Regions from separate parts of the Cloacibacillus sp. genome, predicted to be linked through region 2. Evidence: riboswitches for the same ligand, from Rfam matches in the RefSeq annotation. Region 2 holds a riboswitch; the other holds the start of a gene.

Region 1 (11,477 bases), on a different contig from region 2:
TATCCAACAGCTGCTGGCCCGCCGGCGATCTTGAGGCCGTCGGCTCCGGCGACAAGGGGCCGGACGCAGTCAGCGCCGACGTCGTTTCCCTCGACGCGGCGGAGATGAAAAAGGTCGTCACCACCATCCTGCCCGCGAAGCGGACGCTCTCCGTAGAGGTTGGCGGCTTCGCTCCCGCCCTGACCTCCTATCCGGGCAGGGCGGACGATATGGCGGGCTACCTCTCTGTCAGCGGCGATATCTTCATAGCCTCGCCGGACATCGCCGGTATCTCCGACCGCTGGCCCTGTACCGTCTCCGGCATAAAACCGGGCGTGACGGCGGTGAGCTTCGACATCGACCTGCGGGCCACCGATTTCAGCGACAAAAACAACCTCAAGCCGCTCACCAGGAGCTGCGCTACAGGCCCGCTCTGTTTCACCGCCGCCGTCGGCAAAGTTCCCGTATCCGGAGTCAGCCTCGACTTCACAGAGCTGACGCTGGACATCGGGGCGAGCAAAACGCTCACCGCAGCGGTGAAGCCGGACAACGCGACAGATAAAGCGGTCGTCTGGACAAGCGCCGACCCGGCGGTAGCCGCGGTGGACGAGAGTGGCAAGGTAACGGCGCTGTCGGTCGGCACGACGGTCGTCACCGCGAAGGCCGGAGAAAAGAGCGCCGCATGCACGGTGACCGTCGCCCGGAAAAAGACCGGCGGCTCCGGCCACGGCTGCGCCGCAGGTCTGGGCGCGCTTCCCATGCTCGCGCTGGTGCCGCTCTGGCTGAGAAGAAAGAAACGTTAAATCAATCGGCGTTTATAAGCACGATTTGCGTCATAAAACGGTGGGTCCGAATCCTCGCCGTATGCTAATACGGCTCCGGTATCGGCCCCACTATTTTATTTAGCAACTCGCACTTCTAAACGCCGATTTCCTTTGGGTGGGAAAAGAGGTAAATTGCGATTTACCAAAGATTTTGGCGCCCTCTCTGAGGCGGCCAGGGAGAGAGGATACAAGGGCAAAAGCTAAGCCACTATTTATCTCTTTTCCTCTCCGAAGGAAAATCGGCGCTTAGACGTGCGAATAACGAAATAACTGAGGGCTTGGCAAGCGGAGGCGCACTAAAGTGCGGTGAGCATTGCCAAGCCCTCGGTTATGAAGTTAGTCGTGCGTATAAGCGCCGATTTTTTAGATCCAGCGAACAGCGGCATAGGAAAACGTAAGATATACCATCTTTGAGGGGCACAGCTCCAGCCGGTTCAGCTCCGCCGCCTCCATGCGCGTCTTTATCACGTTCTCGCCGACCTCTATCGAGACCAGCACCGAGTCCGTGGCGCGTTCCAGCGTCATCTGCACGATACGGCCGCGGATAATGTTCATATCGTGCGCCGCGTCGGGCCTCTCGACAAACAGGCGCACGCCGGCGGAGTTCAGCATCGCCGCGTTCGGCCTGCCGGACTGCGGCTGGTAGGCGAATACCGCCTGACCGTCGATGAATTCGCGCACCATGTAGCCGCCGGTGAGGCGCCACTTGCCCTGCAGAAGGTTCTCCGCACCGCTGCCGACGACGCGGCCGCGGTAGAGGCTCACGACGTCGGTGGACATTTCGTAGAGCCAGGCGAGGTCATGGGTCGCCACGATCACGGTGGTGCCGTATTCCTTCGCCGCGCTGACGGCGGCCTCCATCACGAGCTGCGCGCTCGCCTCGTCGACGTTCGCCGTCGGCTCGTCGAGCAGCAGGACACGCGGGCGCAGCGCGAGGCGGGCGGCGAGCGCCACGCGCTGAACCTCCCCACCGGAGAGCTGATACCACGGGCGCTGGGCAAATTTTTCCGGGTCAAGCCCCACCTGCGTCAGGCTCCCGCGCACCCTCTCTTTTATGTCGGGGACGTCTCCGCGCAGTTTCAGCCCGTAGGCGATGTTTTCATAGACGGAACGGTTGAGCAGATAGGAGTCCTGGAGCAGATAGGTCACCTCGCGGCGGATCGCCACTTCGCGCCCCTCGGAGGGACGACCGTCAAAGAGGATGCTGCCGCTCTGGTATGTGATGAGAAAGGAGAGAACTTTAAGCAGCGTCGATTTGCCGCTGCCGTTGGGTCCGACGAGGCCGGTTATTCCCGAGCTCCGAATGGAGAGCTCCGCGATATCGAGGGAGAGTGGCCCCTTCCCGTAGCGTTGTTTCAGGTCTCGTATTTCATAAAGCAGTGAGCTCATCTCAGACGTTCCTCCGTAAAGATAAGGGAGGCGGAGAATCTTCCGCCCCCCTTTCGATTATTTTACTATAAATTTATTTGCCGTGCTTTTTGTTCCATTCGTCGGAGTTTGGGAAGAAGAGCGGTTCGCCGTACTGCTTCACCTTGAAGTCCTTGATTATCGTCTGCGCTTCGTCGCCGCAGACCCAGTCGACGAATTTCACGACGTCGGCGTTATTCACCTGCGGGAAGCGTTTCGGGTTTACCTCGATCGCCGCGATGAGGTTCAGCAGGATCGGGTCGCCCTCTACGAGCGGGATTATCTTGAGCCCCTTCTTCTTTGTGAGGTAGGTGGCCCTGTCCATGATAGTGTAGGCGCCGCGCCGGTTGGTGAAGTCGGTGGTCGGGCCGTTGCCGAGCTTGCCGAGTGAGAATACCGTGTACCATTCGTCCTTTTCGCCGTCGGGAGCGATCCCCGCCGCCTTCCAGACGTTCATCTCCGCGACGTGCGTACCGGACATGTCCCCGCGGCTGATGAAGGGGGCCTTGGCCGCGGCGATCTTTTTAAGCGCCTCGGCGGCGGATTTCATGCCCTTGATGCCCGCGGGGTCCTCCTGAGGGCCGAGAATGATAAAGTCGTTGTACATAAAGTCCCTGCGGTTCTGTCCGTAGCCCTCGGCGATAAACTGCTCCTCGAGGGCGCGCGCGTGCACGACGACCATATCGAAGTTTCCGCTTTTGGCCTTGTTGAGTGTCGCGCCGGTCCCCGCCTTTTCGATGACAAAGTCGGTGCCGGTCTTCGCCTTGTATGTCTCGGCAAGAAGCGGGATGATGCCCGCGTCGACGGGGCCGATTGTGCTCGACAGCTTTATCGTGCCGGCGAAGGCGGGCGAACATATGAGAAGAGCGGCGAGCGCGATGGCAAATTTTTTCATGATCTCAGTTACACCGTCCATATTCAGTATTTTTTATTTGTCTGGTCTTAGTTTTGCGTCCTGCGGCGCAGGAATGTCAGAGAGATGTTGAGTATCAGGGATATGAGGATGAGGATAACGCCGAGGGCGATGCCGAGGGCAAAGTCGCCTTTGCCGGTCTCCAAAGTGATGGCCGTGGTTATCGTGCACGTGTGCCATTTGATGTTGCCGCCGAGCATCATCGCGGAGCCGACTTCACCGACGATGCGGCCAAAGGCCGTCAGCGCGGCGACAAGGACGAGAAAGCGGGCCTCCCACAGGCTCGTCATCGCAAGCTTCGCGCCCGAGGCTCCCAACGTCATCAGCGTCTGGCGCAGGCGGTTGTCAAGCCCCTCGATCGCCGTCGCCGTATAGGCGACCACGATCGGCGTCCCGAGGATGATCTGCCCGATGGCCATGCCCTCAATCGTAAAGAGCAGGTCCCAGCCGCCAAGCGGACCGCGCCGCGAGATAAAGGCGTAGACGAGCAGGCCGATGACCACGGTCGGCAGCGCGAGCAGCGTGTCTACCACGGTACGGACGCAGCGTTTGCCGGGGAAATCAAAGTACCCGAGAAGGAAGCCGAGAGGCAGCCCGATGAGCAGTATACCCCCCATCGAAACCGCCGTCAGCTGCAGCGTGGTGACAAGGATGTTCATAGTCTCCTCGTCCATTGAGAAGAGGAGACTGAAAGCCTGTATGAATCCGTCCGCTATGAAATCCATCGAATCAGTCCCTGTTTTTAGTTCCGCATAAAAGGGGCGGACGCTTCAGCATTTTCATCCGGCGTCCGCCCTATGTACTGGCTCTGTTAAGCTGTTAGTGGCCCGCGCGAATCTCGGCTTCGGGGAAGAAGAGCTGCTTTCCCTCGACCTTGAAGTCCGCGATATCCTTCTGGACCTTTGAAGAGGTGATCCAGTCGATGTATTTGAGCGCGAGGTCGTATTTGACGTTCGAGTGCTTCAGGGGGCTCACCGCCATGACGCTGTATTTGTTGAGGAGCTCGGGGTCGCCCTCGCAGATGATCACGAGGCCCGGCTTGCCTTTGAGTCCGGCGTCATATTTGATGAAGGTTCCGCGGTCGGTGAGGGTGTAGCCCTTCTGCTCGTCGGCAATGTTGATCGTCTTGAGCATTCCCTGACCCGTCTGCACGTACCACTTCGCCTTGTCGAAATCCTTCACGCCGGCGGCCTTGAGGATCTTAAGTTCGGCGGAATGGGTGCCCGATTTGTCGGCGCGGCTGACGAGAGGCTGCTGTTTTTTCGCTATCGTGGCAAAGGCCTCGGTAACGGGCTTGCCCTTTACGCCCGCGGGATCGTTCGCGGGGCCGATGAGCACGAAGTCGTTATACATGACCTTGCGGCGGTTGGAACCGGCGCCTTCGGCCATAAATTTGTCCTCTGCCGCGGGGTCGTGGGTGAGAACGACGTCAACGTCGCCGTTACGTCCGTACTCAAGGGCTTTGCCGGTACCGACGGATACCCACTGGATCTCAATGCCGGTATCCTTAAGAAGGATGGGGGCGAGGTAGTCGAGCAGGCCTGTGTTGTCGGTGCTTGTCGTGGTCGCCATCCGGAGCACGGGAGCCTTTGCCGTCGCGAGCGAGCCAAAGGCCAGCAGGCAGACGACGAGAAGTAACGCGATAATGGAGCCTTTCTTGTTGATACGCATGGGTTAGAAACCCTCCTCGTGAGATTTGTGTTGCATTACAACCGATATTCAAAACCCGCGGGACGGAGGATAAAAGATTGGAGGCGGCAAGCCTCGGAGATCCCCTTTCCACAACGGGAGACGGTTCCGTTTCCAGAACCGCCCTAACGACTGGCCTCCATGACCGCACGGCCGCAGGAGAGGCAGTTTCAGGGACGTATGCAGGCAAACATACGCGGTAACACCTGGCGGATAAAATCCGCACCGCCGCTATTGTACACTATTTCCGGTTATTATTTCAACAAATAAATCAAGGGAAAACAAGGGGTGTTGGGGTCACCCCTTGCTTAAGTGGAGATTGTGTGTTTTTTAAGCTATCGGCGACAAAATAAACGGGCCGTACCCCCTTGTATAGAGTACGGCCCGTAACATAAGCAACAGCCGTTCTCCTTTCCAAAGGGAGGCTGTCTCGTTTCCAAAACAACCCTGACGGCCTGATAACCATAGATATTTTCCTTAGGTACGCAGGCTCGGAGAACCATATTTATTTTATCATCGGTACTATGGTACAATAAGGAGGATAAAAAGACAAGTCTTTCGTTCATAATTACGTAAAATTTTTTGAAATAATAAAGAGGCGATAGACATGGCGACACTGCACATACCACCCAACATTCCGAAACCGACGCTTCAGGAGATAAGGGAGTGCCCGATCATCAAGCACTTTGACGACCTCGGAATATGGTTCGGCATCAACCCGCCCTGCATCGACGCCAGGGATATGGTGCTGCATATTTCCGACACACCCTACACCATCTATCCCTATCTGCGGCGCGTGCTGCGACGCCTCCATCCCGCCTGGATAGTTCACACGGGTGACTTCGTAGACAATATCAAACTTGAGAAGCGCCCCGGAATGCTTGACCTCTATCAAAAGCGGATAAAGAATTTCCTTTCCATCTTTGAGGAGGAGGACTACGGAGCGATCCTCGTCACTGGAAATCACGACCACGTCCCGACGCTGCTCGAAGAGCCGCACAGCGAGTCGGTGCAGGTATGGACCAGCCCCGGACGATTTTCGCTGGGACAGTTCAGCTTCCGGGCGGGACACACCTATAAAGATGTGAGCGGCGACCCGGCGCAATATAACCTTTACGGACATAACCTCGAATACGCCTCGGGCTGCACGGAGGAGGGGCGTATGTACCTTAACGGACTACAGTCGATGTACCTGATCCACATCTATACCGGAGAGGTGATCTCCATCCCCTACCCTCCGGGGACGGACAACGCACGGCTCCAGCGCAAAAAGGTCTCGTTGTAAATCTATCACGGAGGAGGCAGGACAAAATGATATCGCTGGTAAGGACAGGCCCCGAAAGCATCGCGATCAAACTTTCCTCGGAGGTCTCGGAGATACGCCACAAGCTTGGAGCTTGGGGGACGCTGATCTCGCTCGACGCCGAGAGCGCTCTGAGGAAATACGGGCCGACGCGGAGACTCGTCTTTCTCACCGCACGCTCCGAGGAGGGCGGCCCGCTGTATGAGACCTATGTCTCGGAAAATCCGCTCGAGCTTCTCCTTACGACGCTGATTAACAGCCGTATGACGGGCGGCGTGGACAGCGTCAGCATGATGCCCGGTTATATAATGATGCGTCTCATGGGAAACCTTGAACGCGGCATCAGCGCGATACAGCGGGACATCGGCGGCGAGATCATCGACCGCGACCCCATCTTCCGTCCCGACATCCCTGGCACCTCCTCAATAATATACTTTACGCCAAAATCCCTCGCTAAGAGCATCCCCGTTGAGGACATCTATAAAAGGGCGCTGCTCATCCATACCCGTTCAAAGGGGGCGATCGTCCAGTACCTCTCCGTACACGGCATAGAATACCTCGGAGACTCGCTCGGCACCCCCGACTGGAACGATGTTGAAATAAAAATATGCGACTCCGACGGTCTCTTCGACCTCCACCGCCAAAGGCTGCTCACCGTGACCCAGGGAATGCAGATAGGGATCGTGCTCAAGGAAAAATGGGAGCGGGAACAGGCGCTGACGCGGCGGACGATCCCCGTCTACATGATGAAGCTCTATACGCCGGTGGATATCCAGACGATAAAGAAACTCGCGATGGGACTTGAATACAACGACCGGGGACAGCGATTCGTGGACTTTGACGTCTATCACGGGGACCGCAAGATCTCGGCCTTCACGGAGCTTGAAAAAAATCCCGGCAGGACGCGCAACGAGATAGGCATCATGAACCGTAACGAGATACTGAAAAACATCGACATCGATTCGATAAACGAACTGATAAGGCTTGAGGCCGAGATAGACAGACAGAGGAAACGTCCCGTGGGCGCAAAAGTGGATGCTTAAATATCGATATATTAGATATTTAATAGCTGTATTTTAATAATTTTCGCCTCAAAAAGAGATTCTTTTCGAGGCGAAAATTTTTTGTCTCTCCACTGGATTAGAATCGTTAATTTTTTTGTTACGATAATTTCTAAATAAGGACTAATATTAAATTTTAAGGACGAAATCAACCTAAAAAAACAACTTACACCCTCCCTCTATCAAAAAATAATTTTAATTTGATTAAAAATTTGACCGTTGATATTTCAATTCTTTTATTATTGTAATATATTTTAAAATATGGTAAACTAAAATAACATTGTAATCGCAGTTTTTAATTATTTAAATTTTAATTATTAAATGAAAGGATACGGCGCCTTAACATGAGTATTAACTATGTTATGGCGCGGCAGGAAATACTATTAATTTTATTATCACATTATAGAAAGCGAGGTTTATGGCATGGCTGAAATCAAAAAAGGCGGAGAACAATTCTCAAGCCGCTGGGGACTTTTATGTACAATTCTCGGTATGGCGGTAGGCACCGGAAATATCTGGCGCTTCCCGCGTGAGGTTGCCTCCAATAACGGCGGAGCTTTCATTCTTATCTGCTTCTTTGCCCTGTTTGTCTGGGCTGTACCGCTTATCTGCGCCGAATCCGTCTTCGGAAAAAAGACGAGGATGGCGAACGCGGGAGCTTTCAAAGCGCTTTTGGGAGAGAAATACGCCTGGGTCGGCGCATTTTGCGCGATGGTATGTATCATGCTCGGATGCTACTACGTCGTCGTCCTTGGCTGGGTATCAAAATATTTAGTTCTGATCTTCACGGGATTCCTTGACGCCGTCCGGGACGGCGGGACTGATTTCGCCACGCAGTTCTTCTCCGGCTTCGCGACGACGCCCCCAGCTTATGAGGCCTGGTGCTGGTTCGCCTTCGCCATCGCGCTCTCCGCGGTAATCATCTTCCGCGGCATTCAGGGCGGCATCGAGACGGCGAACAAGATCATGATCCCCGCCGTATTCGTACTGCTCGCGGTCCTTCTCGTGCGTGTCGTGCTCCTGCCGGGAGCCTGGAAGGGCTTTGAATATATGTTCCACGTCGACCCCAAGGACTTCTTAAACCCAAGGATCTGGCTCGCGGCCTTTACGCAGGCGGCCTGGTCCTCTGGAGCCGGCTGGGGCATGTTCCACGTCTACTACGTCTACGCGGCAAAGGACGAGGACATCGAACTCAACTCCTTCACGGTAACCTTCGGCGATATGGTCGCCGCCATGCTCGCCGGTATGGTCGTCCTGCCCGCGGTCTACGCCCTTTCACCGGACCCCGAGGCGGTCATGAAGGCCGGCGCGAACGGACTCACCTTCGTCCACCTGACAAACCTCTTCGCCCACACATCGGGCGGATTCGTTATGGCGGTGCTCTTCTTCCTCGCCCTCTTCTCAGCGGCGCTCTCTTCTGTCATCGCGATGCTTGAGACAGGCACTCGCAACCTGATCGACATGGGCTTCTCCCGCGTCAAGGCGACGATGTGCGTCGCGATCTTCTTCCTGTTCGTCGGCTCCTTCTCGGCGCTCGACAACCGGGTATTTGAGAATCAGGACATGGTCTGGGGCGTCGGGCTGCTCGTCGTCGGGCTCATCTACTCGCTGGCCTCGCTTAAGTACGGCGTGGATAAGCTCTGGGAAGAGGACATCATGCCCTGCTCCGACATTCACGTAAAGTGGATGTGGAGCTGCATCAAGTTCTTCCCCTTTGAGTTCGCCTTCGTCTGGGGCTGGTGGATGTGGGACGCCGCTTAGTGGTATCCGGGAGAGTGGTACAAGTTTTGGCCGATCACTACGTACCAGTACACCCCAGGCTCGATGGTCGTAGAATGGGGCATTATCGCGATAATCTGCTTCCTGCTGAACGGGGTCATCTCCAAACGTCTCGTCCACTCCAATAAGATCGATTAAAGGCACCGAGGTAAAGGAGGACTTTTCAATGTGGCAGGCTAATATGATTCTTTGTGTCGCTATCGGGTTTGGCTGCTTCGCCTGGGCCATCAAAAAAACAATGAGCGCCGAAAGCAAGAAGCGCAAGTAAGACATTTCCCACTCATGGGAGGAGGGGCGCGCGGCATGCCCCTTCTCCCTCTTTTTGTATCCCCCCAGCCACAATTTGCCTTAAATGACTTGTAAAATCTCCAAACTATCGTAATATACTTACCAGATTTAGAATCAAGTCCCGAAAGGACGGAGATCCATTTTGCGCATTGTGCTTGTCGGAGCGGGCGAAGTCGGATACAGCGTAGCCAAAAATTTATCGTCGGACGGACATAATATCATCATCATCGAAGACAGCGAGGAACGGGCCGAAAGGGCTGAGAACTCTCTTGACGTAATGGTGATCAGGGGCAACGGCGCCCGTCCGAGCGTGCTCGCAAAGGCCGGGATAAGGGAGGGCAGCTCCGATATCTCGATGCTCATCGCCTGTACCAATAAGGACGAGGTCAACCTCATGGCCTGCTGGATAGCGAAGAGGATGGGCGTGCCTCACGTCATCGCGCGCGCCGTAGGCTTGGAGTTCACGGACAATGAGAGCTGGGCGAAGGATCTCGGCATCGATATGCTAATCTCGCCGGAACGCTCCGTCGCGAAGGAGATAGAGGAGCTGCTCGAGGTACGTTCCGCTATACACGCGAACGAGATCGCCGGAGGGCGCGCGGGGATTTATGTCTTCCGCATCGCGCAGGACTCCCCCCTCAAGGGGCTTCAACTTTATGAAATACGTAAAAATAATCCGAATATGATCATGCTCGTCGTATGCATCAGGCGCGGGGAGCACTCGTTCGTCCCCAAGGCGATGGACGTATTGCAGGCGGGAGACCTCTGTTATACCATGTGCTACCGCTCGATAGTCTTCGATATAGAGCGGCTCTTTCAGCCCTCCAAATCAAAACGCCTCAAGCGGGTCTTCATCGTCGGCGCAGGAAAGGTCGGCTACCAGACCGCGGCGAGGCTCATATCCCATATCCGCGGCATCGAGGTGCGCCTTGTCGACGAGGACCGCGCCAAGTGCGAAAAACTCTCCCGCGAACTGCCGGAGGTGATGGTGCTCTGCGCAAACGGTTCGGACACGGAGTTCCTGCTCTCCGAGGGCATCGCGGAGGCCGACGGCTACGTGGCGGCGACGGAGCACGACGAGACGAACCTCATGCTTTCGGTACTCGCGAAAACCCTCGGCGTATCCAAGAGCATCGCGGTGGTGCGCCGGTCAAATTATCTTGAAATGACGAACCATATACCGGTCGACGCGATCGTCAACCGCAACCAGACGCTCGCCGACGTCATCACGCGCAGCGTCCGTTACCCCGGCTCTTCGAGGGTGCTGACGGTGCTCGAGGAGATCAGCGCCGAGGCCGTTGAGATAACGCTGTCCAAAGACTCGCCCGCCAACGGCATGAGCCTCATCGACCTGAAGATGCCGCCCGGCTCGCTGATCGGACTGCTGGAGCGCGGAAGCGAAATGCTGATCCCTACCGGCGAAACGGTCCTCGAAGCCGGCGACAAGGTGGTCGTATTCGGCACTGCTGCCGTTATGGACACGGCCATGCGTCCCTTCGGAGAGGACAACTCTTGAATTACAGGATCGTCGCGCGTTTTCTGTCAATACTTATACTGACGATAACCGCTTCGATGGCCTTTCCGCTGGCCTGGGCGCTGAAGGACGGCAGCGACGATATTCACGCCTTCCTGCTCTCCGTGCTGACCGGGCTGGCGATGGCGGCGGTGCTGCACATAGCGGGGCGCAGCTCCTCAAAGGACGAACTGGGGACGCGCGAGGCAATCGCCGGCGTCGCCTTCGCCTGGGTGGTAGCCTCTCTACAGGGCTGCATGCCCTATATGCTCGGCGGATATATTCCCGCCTTCACCGACGCCTACTTTGAGGCGATGTCCGGATTTACGACAACAGGAGCCACCGTCCTGCGGAATGTCGAGGTGATACCGCGTGGCATTCTCATGTGGCGCGCGCAGACACAGTGGCTCGGCGGCATGGGGATCGTCGTCCTCGTAATCGCGATGCTGCCGCTCTTCGGCATCAACATGACCCAGCTCTTCAAGGCCGAAAGCCCAGGTCCCAGCCTCGAAAAGACAAGTCCCCGGATCACCGATATGGCGATGATGCTGTGGAAGGTCTATATGGGGCTGACCGTCGTCGGCATCGTCCTGCTGGTCCTCGGAGGAATGTCGGTCTATAACGCCACCGCCCATATCTTCGCCGCCGTATCGACGGGGGGATTCTCCACCCATAACGCCAGCGTCGCCTTTTACAATTCCGCATATATTGATTATATTCT
Region 2 (11,477 bases):
ACTCTTCGGGCAGCTTCAGACGGTCGTCATCGCCGAAATCCCAAAGGCCGGTCGCCTTGTAGACCGCGTTCGGACGCGGATAATCGGTGTTCCATACGGAATCTCCCGGCTTGTACATCTTCGCGAGGTCGCCGATCTTCTCTTCTCCGCGGATGATGGCGGCGGCCTTCATGACGGCGTCGACTATCTGCTTGTAGCCGGTGCAGCGGCAGGCCATCCAGTTCTTGCCGAACCACTCGCGAACCTCTTCGCGCGTCGGGTTCGGGTTCTGGTCGAGAAGAGCCTTACCGCAGGTAATGAATCCGGGGGTGCAGAAACCGCACTGGATAGCGCCGCAGACGATCATCGCCCACTGCAGGGCGTGGAGATTGTCGGGGGTGCCTATTCCCTCGATCGTCGTGATCTGCGAGAATTCGGGAACGTTCTTCCAGCGGGTGATACAGGCGCGGACCACCTTGCCGTTGAGTATTACGTTGCAGACGCCGCACTGACCGCAGTCGCAGCCCCGTTTTGTGCCCGTCATCTTCAGCTGGTCGCGAAGAACGGTGAGAAGCGTGACCTCGGGTTTGCCAATTACGCGCCTCGGTACGCCGTTGATGGTAAGATTCTTGACATGATAGCTTGACTGGACCTGTGCCTCTGTCATTTCCTTTGCCATTGAAAATCTCCTCTCTCGAAATGAATTTTTCCATATCCCATGCCATGCCATGCGGGAGCTCTGGAAATAAATAAGAAACCTTGACTGCATTTTCATCGAAAAGAGGAAGCGGTGTACATCGCCCGTTAACGCGGCAAATATATCCTTACCCCTTTCCAATTCGGATGCTCTGCGCATCCCGGGAGGCTTCGCGGTTTCCCGAAAAAGCCCTTGGAGCCTTTCGGCTCACTGGTCGCATCTCCATAGCGTTATTGCGTTAGGAAATGAAACTCGGGGTTGCAACTAAGTTGCAACTATTGTCTAAACTTTCTATACAAATCATACAAAAGTACACAATAATGAGCAATATTTAGGTAGAATATGAGACGTTATGCGCTATTTTGATTAATTTATGGATAATAAAATTTTTTCACAAGTAAGTTGCGAAAAGGCAAGAAAATGAACCGTCATCTGGCAAAAGTACAAAATTATCGGTTCACCGTCGTGAAACCACGATATTTGACCGCTGTCGATTAGTGATAATATCGCGCAACTTTCCCTTCAAAAAATATCTTCCTTATTTAAAGTATAAACGTTTCCGCACAGGCAGATTTTACCCCCCGAAGTATCTGCAGACGGGCCGTCGTAGAAAAATCTATCTACAACTATTAAACGCTGCCTGGGGTTATGGGCGGCGCAGCGGAGCGTCCGTCTTTTTGCGCCGACATAAATAACAGTGCGCGGCGGCGCTGTTTTTTACAAGCTGTTTTTAGGGATTTATCTATAAAAAAACAAAAGAGGGGAGCACATTCCCCCCTTCTATCTTTGTTATGTTTTTTTATTTAAATCTGAATCGGGCGCTACAGCAGCGCCATGCGGTAACGTTTCTCGGGACGGCCCACGCGGCGGTAGGCGTACTCGACGACGACACGTTCGCTCATGGTAAGGAACTCGAGGTAGCGGCGCGCGGTGGAGCGGGAGATGCCGAGATGCTCCCCGACCTCCTGCGCGGAGAAGGTCTCCTCGTTGCTCTTGAGAAATGATTCGATGTCGTTGAGACACTTGAGCTGGAGTCCTTTGGGGATCGAACGGTTGTTGGCCCACGACGGGTCGTGGCTCTTCATCGAGACGAGGGCGTCCAAGTCCTCCTGCTGCCACGGGTGCGTCCTGCCGGTTAGCGAATGGTGGTATATCTGGTAGTTTTTCAGCGCGGCGCGCAGGCAGTCGAAGGAAAAAGGCTTAACGAGAAATTCAAAGACGCCGGCACAGAGCGCCTTGCGCACAAGCTCGGGATTCTCGCCCGAGGAGACTACGATGTAGTCGGTGCGCGAGAAGGATTTACGAAGGTCGTCCAACCCTTCAGTCGCGCTGAAATCTCTGAGGAATAGGTCGAGCAGCACCAGGTCAACGTCGATGCAGCGCATCGCCTCAAACATCTGCGGCCCCGTGGAGACGCACTTTAGCAGAGTAAAAGCGCTGTCGTTGATGATGATATCGGAATAAAGTTTTTGAAGAAGTGGATCTGACTCTGCGATCAGGACTTTCAGGCTGCGCATTTTAACCTCTTCCTCCTCTCTAATCTCGTAGATTCGGTGCTCCGCAAAAAGATTAGGAAAAGGCCACCGCACAGGCCCGCGCCTGTGGTCTCTTTTCCCCTTTCCAAGAGGGAGGCACCTTCGTTTCCAAAGATACCCGTTGGTCGTGCTCCATAAGAATATTTTTCTTTGCAGGAGCTTTGACTCGGGGGTATTATTCATTTTTATTCATTTAAGATTATAACAAAGAGGTTGTTTTCGTCAAGGAGAGAGGCATATTTCTAAAAAACGGCGTCAGCAAACAGCGCTATTCCGCACTTGAACAAAGAGAAGCGGCAAAAGGCTAAATATCCTGTTGCAAAGTTTCTGCTCTTCAACTATTATTATATCGCACAATGCAATTTCATTCCATACATTGGAAATATGATATATTTTGGAGGCTGTCATGAAGGAAGATTCCGTACGTTCCGTAGAACGCGCCTTTTCGATCTTAAAGGCATTTACAAGAGATGATTATAAGCTGACACTCAGCGAACTCGCGGAGAGGATACAGCTTCCCGTGACGACGACGCTGCGCCTTGCCAGCACCTTGGAGAACCTCAATATGCTCCACCGCCACAGCGACCGCTGTTATTCGCTCGGCAACCAGCTCTATCTGCTCGGCAGCGTGGCGAAGGCCAATTTCCGCCCGCAGCAGATAATCTATCCCTATATGAAGCGGATGCGCGACGAGACGAAGGAGGCCGTTTCTCTTTACGGCGTCGTCGGCGAGGACCGCGCCTGCTTTGAGCATGTGGAAAGCCTGTTATCGATGCAGTGCGTGATGCGCGTAGGCGACCGCCTGCCGCTCTGGGTGGGCGCTGGCGGACGGGCGCTGCTCGCCTTTCTCGGCGAGGAGACCATCGAGCGTGAGATAAAGAATGCCCGCAAGATCACCGCGACGACTCTCTTCGAACCAGATAAGCTGCGGCTGGAGCTCTCAAATGTGCGTACCCTCGGTTATTCCCTGAGCTACGGGGACCGCGAAGAGGGAATCATCTCGGTCGCCGTCCCCATCTTCAACCGCCGCGGTGAACTTACCTTCTCGTTCTCGATCGCGGGACCGGCGCAGCGATTCACCGAGGAACAGGCGGTAAATCTCGTTCCGCAGATACAAAAGATGTGCAGAGAGGTCTCAACTCAGATATAATAGGGACGGGTACAGCAAAATACAAATCAGCTACCGCCGTTCCGCCTGCCCCGCAATAGGGAGCGGCGCACGGCGGCGCTCTAAGAAAGAGGGGCCGTCATCTATGACAAATCAAATCTGGAACCCGCAGGAATACAGGAAGAGCGCGGACTTCGTTCCCAAACTTGGGGAACCGGTGATAGAACTCCTTGAGCCAAAGGCGGGAGAGCGGATTTTAGATCTTGGCTGCGGCACGGGCATCCTGACGAAGAAGCTCACCGAAATGGGTTGCTCCGTAATCGGCACCGACTCGAGCCCCGAGATGGTGGCCGCCGCGCGTGAGCTCGGCGTTGAGGCCTTCCTGGCGGACGCGCAGATCTTGAAGATGGATGAAAAGTTCGACGCCGTCATGAGCAACGCCGCGATCCACTGGATGCCGGATCATTACGCCGTCGCGCGCCGCGTCTGGAACCTGCTGAAACCAGGCGGCCGCTTCGCCGCCGAGTGCGGCGGCGAGGGATGCGTTCGCATCATCCGCGAGGGGATGAAGATCGCCCTCATAAAGCGCGGCCTGGATTATAAGGCACGCAATCCATGGAAATATCCCGAACTCGGAGCCTTCTCGAAGATCCTGGAAAATCAGGGTTTTCAGGTAAAATTCATCGCCCGCATCGACCGCCCGACGCCGCTTCCCGCGGGACTTCGCGGCTGGCTGGAGGTATTCTCGGCAAGTCATACCGAGGGCTTCAGCGACGCGGAGCGGGAGGCCTTCTATAAGGAGGTCGAAGACTACTGCCGTCCGACGCTCTTCGATGAGAAGAAGGGCTGGACCGCCGACTACGTACGGCTGCGCTTCCTCGCGGTGAAACCGCAGGAATAGCCCCGAAACAGCGCGAATAATACAGTCTGAAAACCGACCGCCGCACTTTAGATATCTCTATTGCGCGGCGGCCTTTATCATAAAATGGCACTGGCCGGACTCGGCAGCATCAGTCCGCAGCGTACCTCCTTATTTTCATGCTTACTAAATTTTCATCTGATCAGTCATATAAATATCTATGAAATCAACAGCGCACTTCGGAAGCGCGGCGAGGTTCTTTGCGATCACTCCGAAGTTCGTCGTCGCGGGCGGCGTGCCTACACAGAAGATGTCGACCTTCTCCTTCAGCGAGAGATAATGGATATATCCGTCGGAGATCAGCGAGGGGCCCACACCCAGCTCCGTAAAGCGCAGCGCGTCCACTGTGCTCTGGGTCGTCATCTTGACCTTTGGGGAAAAGTTCTCATGCTCAAAAAAATCGTCGATGTAACTCCGGAAACGGCAGCTCTCATCCTGCAGCACAAAGGCCGCGCCGTCAAGGAGGTGTATATCGATCCACGGGAAGGGCAGCGGCTCTTTCATGGCCCCCTCCGCCGCCAGCCCCATCGCGGCCGGCGCGGCAAGAAGCGTATAGTTCTTGCCCAGCGTGCGATAGTCGACGCTTCCCGGGATGGAAGGTTCGGAGACAAAGCCGATATCGAGGCGGCCGTTCAATATACCGCTTTCGATATCCTTTGAGAGCTGCTGCGTTATGTTGAGCTCGATATCAGGATAACGTTCCCGAAAGCGTTCAATGTTCTGCGGGAGAAAATATTGCCGGTCGTTGCGGATCACACCGACACGGAGGCGGTTCTTCTGCATCGCGGCGATTCCCTCCATCTCGGCCCGCCACCGCTCCATCCTTTCGCTCACCTCCAGCGCGCAGGCATAACAGCGCTCGCCCGCGTATGTCGGGACCAGCCCTTTGTTCGTTCGCTCAAGAAGTTTCAGCCCCAGCCGCTTCTCAAGGGCGGCGACATATTTGCTCAGCGCGGGCTGGGATATGTGCAGCTCGGCGGCCGCCGCGGAAAAGCTCCTGTTGCGTATCACCGACAAAATATATTCAAACTCCCGTATCTCCACTATCTTACACCTCCTGTATAGCAGGAAACATAACTGTTTATCTATTATATATCCTATAACCTCAGGTTATGGGTTCCTTCCTTTTTGATATTTGCCGCTTGAAAACAACTGTGATAATTTAACTTCAATGCAGATAGTATTCGGGCCCGGATAGATTATCCTGTAAAAATATCTATGAGGAGGAAGTATCTATGCAAAAAAAATCTGCCGAAGAGCGTGGGTTTATGAAATTCATCGGCGGCGTGGAGCGGATAGGCAACCATCTGCCGCACCCATTTATGATGTTCGTATGGCTTATAGCCTTTGTAATCCTCATCTCCGTGATCTGCGAATGGCTCGGCGTATCCGCCTCATATACGAAGGTAACGGAGGGCGCGTCGCCCGAAACGATCACCATCAAAGCCAAGAGCCTGCTCAACAAAGAAAATATCCGTTTCTTCTTCCTTAATTTCCAGAACATATTCTTTGATTTCTCCCCGCTGCGCGCGGTGATCCCGCTGCTGATGGCCATCGGCGTCTGCGAACAGTCCGGCCTGATGGAGACATTCATCAAACGTACCATCCTCAAGGCCCCGCAGTGGGCGGTCGTAGCGATCCTCACCTTCGTCGCCATCAACGCCAACCTCGCCTCCGACGCGGGAATAATCGCCGCGGCGGCGGTCGGCGGAGCGGTCTATCAGGCGATGGGCAAGAACCCCTGGATCGGCGTATCCATCGCCTACGCCGCGGGCAACGCCGGCTTTGGAGCGAACTTCCTCATCGCGAGCCAGGACCTCGTCGTCAACGGCATCACCATGGCGGTCACGCAGGAGCTGGGTCTCAGCGCGCCGGCCCATCTGCTGATGAACTGGTACTTCCTCTCCGCCGCGGTCATCGTCCTTACAGCGGTGACGGTCCTCGTCACTAAATACTGCACAGTGCCGCACATCGCCGCCGACGGGCTGCCCATTGACATCCCCCGCAAAGAGTGCGGCGAGACGATAACCCCGCTGCAGGTCAAAGGACTCCGTCACGCGGGGCTGGCGCTCCTCTTCTGGCTGGCCGTCATTCTGCTCCTCACGCTGCCGGCCGACGCCATACTGCGCGCCGACAACGGCGCCCTGCTGCCCCGCTCTCCCTTCCTCAGCGGCATAATATTCACCCTCTTCATGGCCTTCCTTCTTCCCGGCGTGGCCTACGGGAGAACCGTCGGTACGATCACAAACTCAAAGGACGTCCCCGTCATGATGGGTACGGCGCTCAAGCAGAACATCATGCTCATCGTCATCGCCCTCACCGCCTCCATCTTCATCAAGCTCTTCAACCTCTCGAATCTTCCGACGATCGTCGGCTTCAAGGGCGCGGAACTCATCAACCAGGCCAACCTCACCGGCTATCCGACACTCGTCATCATCGTCTGCCTGACCGCCTTCTTCAACCTCTTCATCGGTTCGGCAAACGCCAAGTGGCTCATGCTCGCGCCGATATACATCCCAATGTTCACGGCGGTCGGCTTCTCGCCGGCGATGGTGACGGCGGCATACCGCTGCGGCGACTCCTGCACAAACCCGATAGCGCCGCTGTCGACAATGCTCGTGGTAGCAATCGCTCTCTTTGAGCGTTTCAACGTCGATCCCGGCAAAAAGGAGGTAGGCATAGGCACGGTGATCGCCTATTCGCTGCCCTACACGATATTCTTTTTCTTTGCCTTCCTCGCGATGCTCGCCTGCTTCTACTTCTTCAATATACCGCTCGGCCCCGGAGCCGGAGTGTTCATGTAAAGTAAAAGAGAGGGAGATATAATGGACAGATTCACACTGGTAAAGATAAAATCCGCCGATCCATTCGAGAGGGGGCTGCAGTACGGCGCTCAGGCGGCGGCGCAGATCCTCGGAGGCATTGAGAACTACAAAAAGCATTTCCTCGCGAGAAACCTCTCCTGGGAAGAGATCGGCAGACGTTCCGCGCAGTACCTGCCGCTGCTTGAAAAAGAGTGCCCCGCGGAGCTCACGGAGGCGCGCGGCGTAGCGCAGGGCGCTGGCGTGGAGCTAGGCGACGTGATGGCCCTCAACTGCCGCTATGAGCTGCTCAAGGACAAGCCGAAGGAGTGCACCAGCGCCTCGGTGCTCACGGAGGCGACCGGCGGAGATAAGGTCTTCCTGGCGCAGAACTGGGACTACCGCCCCTGGGTGATGGACAACGCGGTGATAATTTCCATCGACAACTGCGAGGGGACAAAAATATTGGGCATCGCGGAGGCGGGACAGCTGGTAAGAAACGGCTTCAACAGCCACGGCGTCGGAATCTGCGCCAACAACCTCACCTCGACGCTCGACGGCGGCGATCCGGGCATCCCCGTGACCTTCCTGCGCCGCCGGGTGCTCAACTCGAAAAACTTCAAAGAGGCGGAGAGGCTGATATACGAGGGCAAGAGAAGCGTCTCCTGCAACTACATGCTCGCCTCGGGCGAGGACATTGCGACGGATCTTGAGACGACCCCCAAAAAGGTCTTCCGTGTGGAACCGGAAAAGGGTATCGTCACACACGCCAACCACTTTGTCGCCGGCGCGGAATACTGCACGGCCCATGACAATAAATTCAGAGACAAAATGCTCAGAAGGCTTCTTCTGGAGAACCACGGACACATTACAAAGGAAGATATCTTTCAGGCCCTCTCCAACCACGAGACCTTCCCCGGAGCCGCCGACACCTACCCGCAGGCGGACTGCATCGAGGCGCTCTGCACCCATCTGCCAAAGGGCGAGCTGGACCCCAACGGCGTATGGCAGACGATCGCCTCGGTAGTCTACGACCTACGCGCCGGCAGCGCCTACATCTGCAAAGGCACACCCTGCTGCGGGGAATATGTTAGGTATGACCTTTAGATAAAAGGCCAGGCTAAAAAACTTTTACCTACTTCGTGTATCCATCCCATATACAAAAGGATAGAGAGCTGTTTTCACCGCTCTCTATCCTTTTTGTAATCTTTATAAGTGAATGGGCAGAAAAAATCCCGCGGATAACCGCGGGATTCTCACTCTATTCTGATTTGTTAGAAGGGTATTCTTAGAAACCTTCCTGCGCGTTTCTCGCGATTATCTCTTCCTGCTGGTAGTTGTCGAGGTCCACGAAGTAGTCGCTGTAGCCGGCGACGCGGACCAGGAGACCGCGGTATTTGTCGGGATTCGTCTGCGCGTCGCGCAGCGTATCTTCGTCGACGACGTTGAACTGGATGTGGTGCCCGCCGAGCTTGAAGTATGAGCGGATAAGGTTCTTGACGCCCTCGATCCCCTCTTCTCCCGCGAGCACGGAGGGCAGGAAGCGCTGGTTGAGGAGCGTTCCGCCTGATTTGACCTGGTCCATCTTCGCGAGGGACTTGGCAACCGCCGTCGGCCCGTTTCTATCGGCGCCGTGGCTCGGCGAGGTGCCGTCGGACTCGGGCATGCCGCTGAAGCGTCCGTTGGGGGTCGCCGCGAGCTTCTGACCAAAGTAGTTGTGGCAGGTCGTGGAGAGCATATTAAGGTGGTAGGTCGGCCCAAGGATGCTGTGCTTGCCGTCGATGTTGTTGAAGAGGCTGTTGTAAACCATCTTCATCAGGTCATCGGCATAGTCGTCGTCGTTGCCGAAGAAGGGCGTCTTGTTCCAGAGGGTGAGGCGCATCTCCTCATGGCCCTCCCAGTTGGCCTTCATCGCCTCGACCACCTGCTGCAGCGTGTAGGTGCCGTCGTCATAGACGTGCTTTTTGATCGCGGAGAGGCTGTCGGTGATGGTGCCGATGCCGCAGCACTGGATGTAGTCGCTGTTGTAGCGCGGACCGCCGTTGTAGTAGTCTTTGCCCTTCTGGATGCAGTCGCGGATGACGCATGAGAGGTAGGTGGCCGCCATGTTCGTCGCGTACTGGTAGCGGAGGTAGTTGTCGACGCCGATCTTGGTCTCTATCGCGTAGGCCATCTGCTTTTCAAAGGCCGCGTAGAGGTCGTCGAATGTCTTGAACTCCGAAAGCTCGCCGGTCTTGATGCTCACCTGTTTGCCGGTGAGAAGGTCGACTCCGTTGGAGAGGGCGTATTCAAGGAGCTTCGGCACGTTGAGATAGCCGTGAAGCAGGTAGGCTTCCTTACCCGCGCAGCCGGTCTCGATGCAGCCGCTGGTGCCGCCTTCGCGAGCGTCTTCAAGGGTCTTGCCTACGCGCATCTGCTCCTGAATGACCATGTCGGCGTTGAACATCGAGGGATAGCCCATGCCGTTGCGGAATACTCTGGCCGCGGCGCGGAGCACGTTGTCCGGCGTGCGCTCGCTGACCTGAATGTTGCCCTGCGGCTGGAGGAGGCGCAGCTCGTCAAAAATCTCCAGGCAGATGTAGGTGACTTCACTTGAGCCGTCGGTGCCGTCTCTCCTGAGTCCCGCGAGGTTGATGTTTGTAAAATCGTTGTATGTGCCGCTCTCCTTCGCCGTGACGCCGACCTTCGGAGGCGCGGGGGTGTTGTTGACTTTGATCCAGAGGCAGGAGAGAAGCTCCTTCGCCTCGTCGCGCGTGAGAGAGCCGTCTGCGATACCCTTCGCGTAGAAGGGGGCGAGGTGCTGGTCAAGATGACCGGGGCTCATGGCGTCCCAGCCGTTCAGCTCGGTTATCGTTCCGAGGTGGACGAACCAGTACATCTGCACCGCCTCCCAGAAGTTGCCGGGGGCGTGCGCGGGAACGTGACGGCAGACTTCGGCTATCTTGAGAAGCTCGGCCCTGCGTCTCTCATCCTTCTCCTCCGCCGCCATCTTTTCGGCAAGCTCCGCGTGGCGCTCGGCGAAGATGATCACCGCGTCGCAGGAGATCGCCATACCCTGGAGCTGTTCGTCTTTCGCGGTGGCTTCGGGGTCGTTGATGAAGTCCAGCTTCGCGCGTGAGGCTTCGATATCTTTTTTGAGATCGAGGGCACCCTTCTGATAGATAAGGTTGTCAAGGGCGGTATGTCCGAGAGCGCGCTGTTCGCCGAATTCGGTGAAGGTACCGGCCTCATAGAGCAGCGTCCAGTCTTCGGGCATACGCTCGAAGAGGCGGTCTCTCATGCAGCGGCCGCGCCAGTAGGGCTCGACGACCTTCTCATAGGTATCCATATCCTCGGGAGACACGGTGTAGTTCTGCTGGGCGCGCGTCGTGAGGATCTCAAAGTCCTGCCTCGAGTGGCAGGTCAGTTCGGGGAAGGTCGAAACGGCCTTCGGTTTGGGGCCGCGCTCTCCGACGATGAGCTCTTCGGGGCCGATGTATATCGTCTTGTTTTCGCAGATATGCTTGAAGTTAGCCGCGCGCAGCACAGGCATTGGGAGCTTGCCCTCGTTCTCGCGGTAAAATTCGGTCTCAAGCAGGGCCCTTTCGATGTCGATCGAAGGATGTGTGTCAAAGCTTTCGTCACGCAGACGCTGGATTCTTTCGTTCATGATCTATTACCTCCCGTTGTCAATATGAAATAAGTTCGTTCCTCTAAGCGCTGGAGCCTTTTATTGCCGTTTTATCTTATACCGCCGCTGGCGGTTATCCGCCGATATGTACCTTTAGGCCGTACCCCTCGAGGATACCGGCCGCGTGGCGCGTCTGGTTCTCTGTAGGCGGCAGCAGGTCGCTGAGCTTATATTCCATGTGCCAGCGATCGTGCTTGCCCTTCGCCACCGTGTGGTAGGGCAGGATGTTGACGCCCGTGATTCCCTTGAGGGGCTGGACGAATCTGCCGAGGGCGTGCATGTTTTCGTCGCCGCTGTTGAGCCCCGGCATAAAGGGGACGCGGATGTTGATCTTCGCGCCGGCCTCCGATATCGCCCGCAGATTCTCAAGGATCACGACGTTGTCCACGCCGGTGTATTCCTTATGTTTTTCCGGATCCATATGCTTCACGTCGTAGAGGTAAAGATCCGCGCGCTTCACCGAATCCGTGATAACGCTTTTGCTCACGAAGCCGCAGGTGTCGAGCGTCCGGTGATAACCGGCCCGGCCGCAGGCATCCAGCGCCTCAAAGAGGAACTCCGGCTGCATGAAGGGCTCGCCTCCGGAGAAGGTCACGCCGCCTCCGTCGCGGAAGAATATCTCGTCCTTGTGGAGCTGCGTCATCAGTTCGTCGACGGTATAGTGTCTGCCGCAGAGCTCGCGCGCTTCGGGCGGACAGACCTCGCAACATTTGCCGCAGCCGTCGCAGAGGCCGTCGTCCGTCACGAGGGTCCCGCCCCGCACGGAGA

The links. A riboswitch is a leader RNA that binds a small molecule or an ion and turns the genes downstream of it on or off. The one in region 2 is predicted to bind molybdenum cofactor.
Region 1: linked by a shared signal. The riboswitch ahead of LIO98_RS14720 (substrate-binding domain-containing protein) and the one ahead of LIO98_RS12010 (response regulator) in region 2 are both predicted to bind molybdenum cofactor.

Annotation. Positions count from the first base shown of each region.
Region 1 covers NZ_JAJBUX010000118.1:99,942-111,418, reverse strand. The annotation lists partial or broken gene LIO98_RS14740 (Ig-like domain-containing protein) at 1-782, shown strand, start outside; gene LIO98_RS14735 (energy-coupling factor ABC transporter ATP-binding protein) at 1,167-2,192, opposite strand; gene LIO98_RS14730 (substrate-binding domain-containing protein) at 2,266-3,126, opposite strand; gene LIO98_RS14725 (ABC transporter permease) at 3,153-3,848, opposite strand; gene LIO98_RS14720 (substrate-binding domain-containing protein) at 3,943-4,794, opposite strand; molybdenum cofactor riboswitch at 4,880-5,000, opposite strand; molybdenum cofactor riboswitch at 5,204-5,321, opposite strand; gene LIO98_RS14715 (metallophosphoesterase) at 5,420-6,097, shown strand; gene LIO98_RS14710 (hypothetical protein) at 6,124-7,158, shown strand; gene LIO98_RS14705 (sodium-dependent transporter) at 7,600-8,937, shown strand; gene trkA (Trk system potassium transporter TrkA) at 9,395-10,759, shown strand; gene LIO98_RS14695 (potassium transporter TrkG) at 10,756-11,477, shown strand, end outside.
Region 2 covers NZ_JAJBUX010000095.1:12,910-24,386, forward strand. The annotation lists gene LIO98_RS12005 (molybdopterin-dependent aldehyde oxidoreductase) at 1-658, opposite strand, end outside; molybdenum cofactor riboswitch at 791-946, opposite strand; gene LIO98_RS12010 (response regulator) at 1,498-2,193, opposite strand; molybdenum cofactor riboswitch at 2,274-2,395, opposite strand; gene LIO98_RS12015 (IclR family transcriptional regulator) at 2,618-3,361, shown strand; gene LIO98_RS12020 (methyltransferase domain-containing protein) at 3,465-4,220, shown strand; gene LIO98_RS12025 (LysR family transcriptional regulator) at 4,365-5,282, opposite strand; gene LIO98_RS12030 (AbgT family transporter) at 5,474-7,042, shown strand; gene LIO98_RS12035 (C45 family peptidase) at 7,064-8,146, shown strand; gene hypD (trans-4-hydroxy-L-proline dehydratase) at 8,328-10,688, opposite strand; gene LIO98_RS12045 (glycyl-radical enzyme activating protein) at 10,783-11,477, opposite strand, start outside.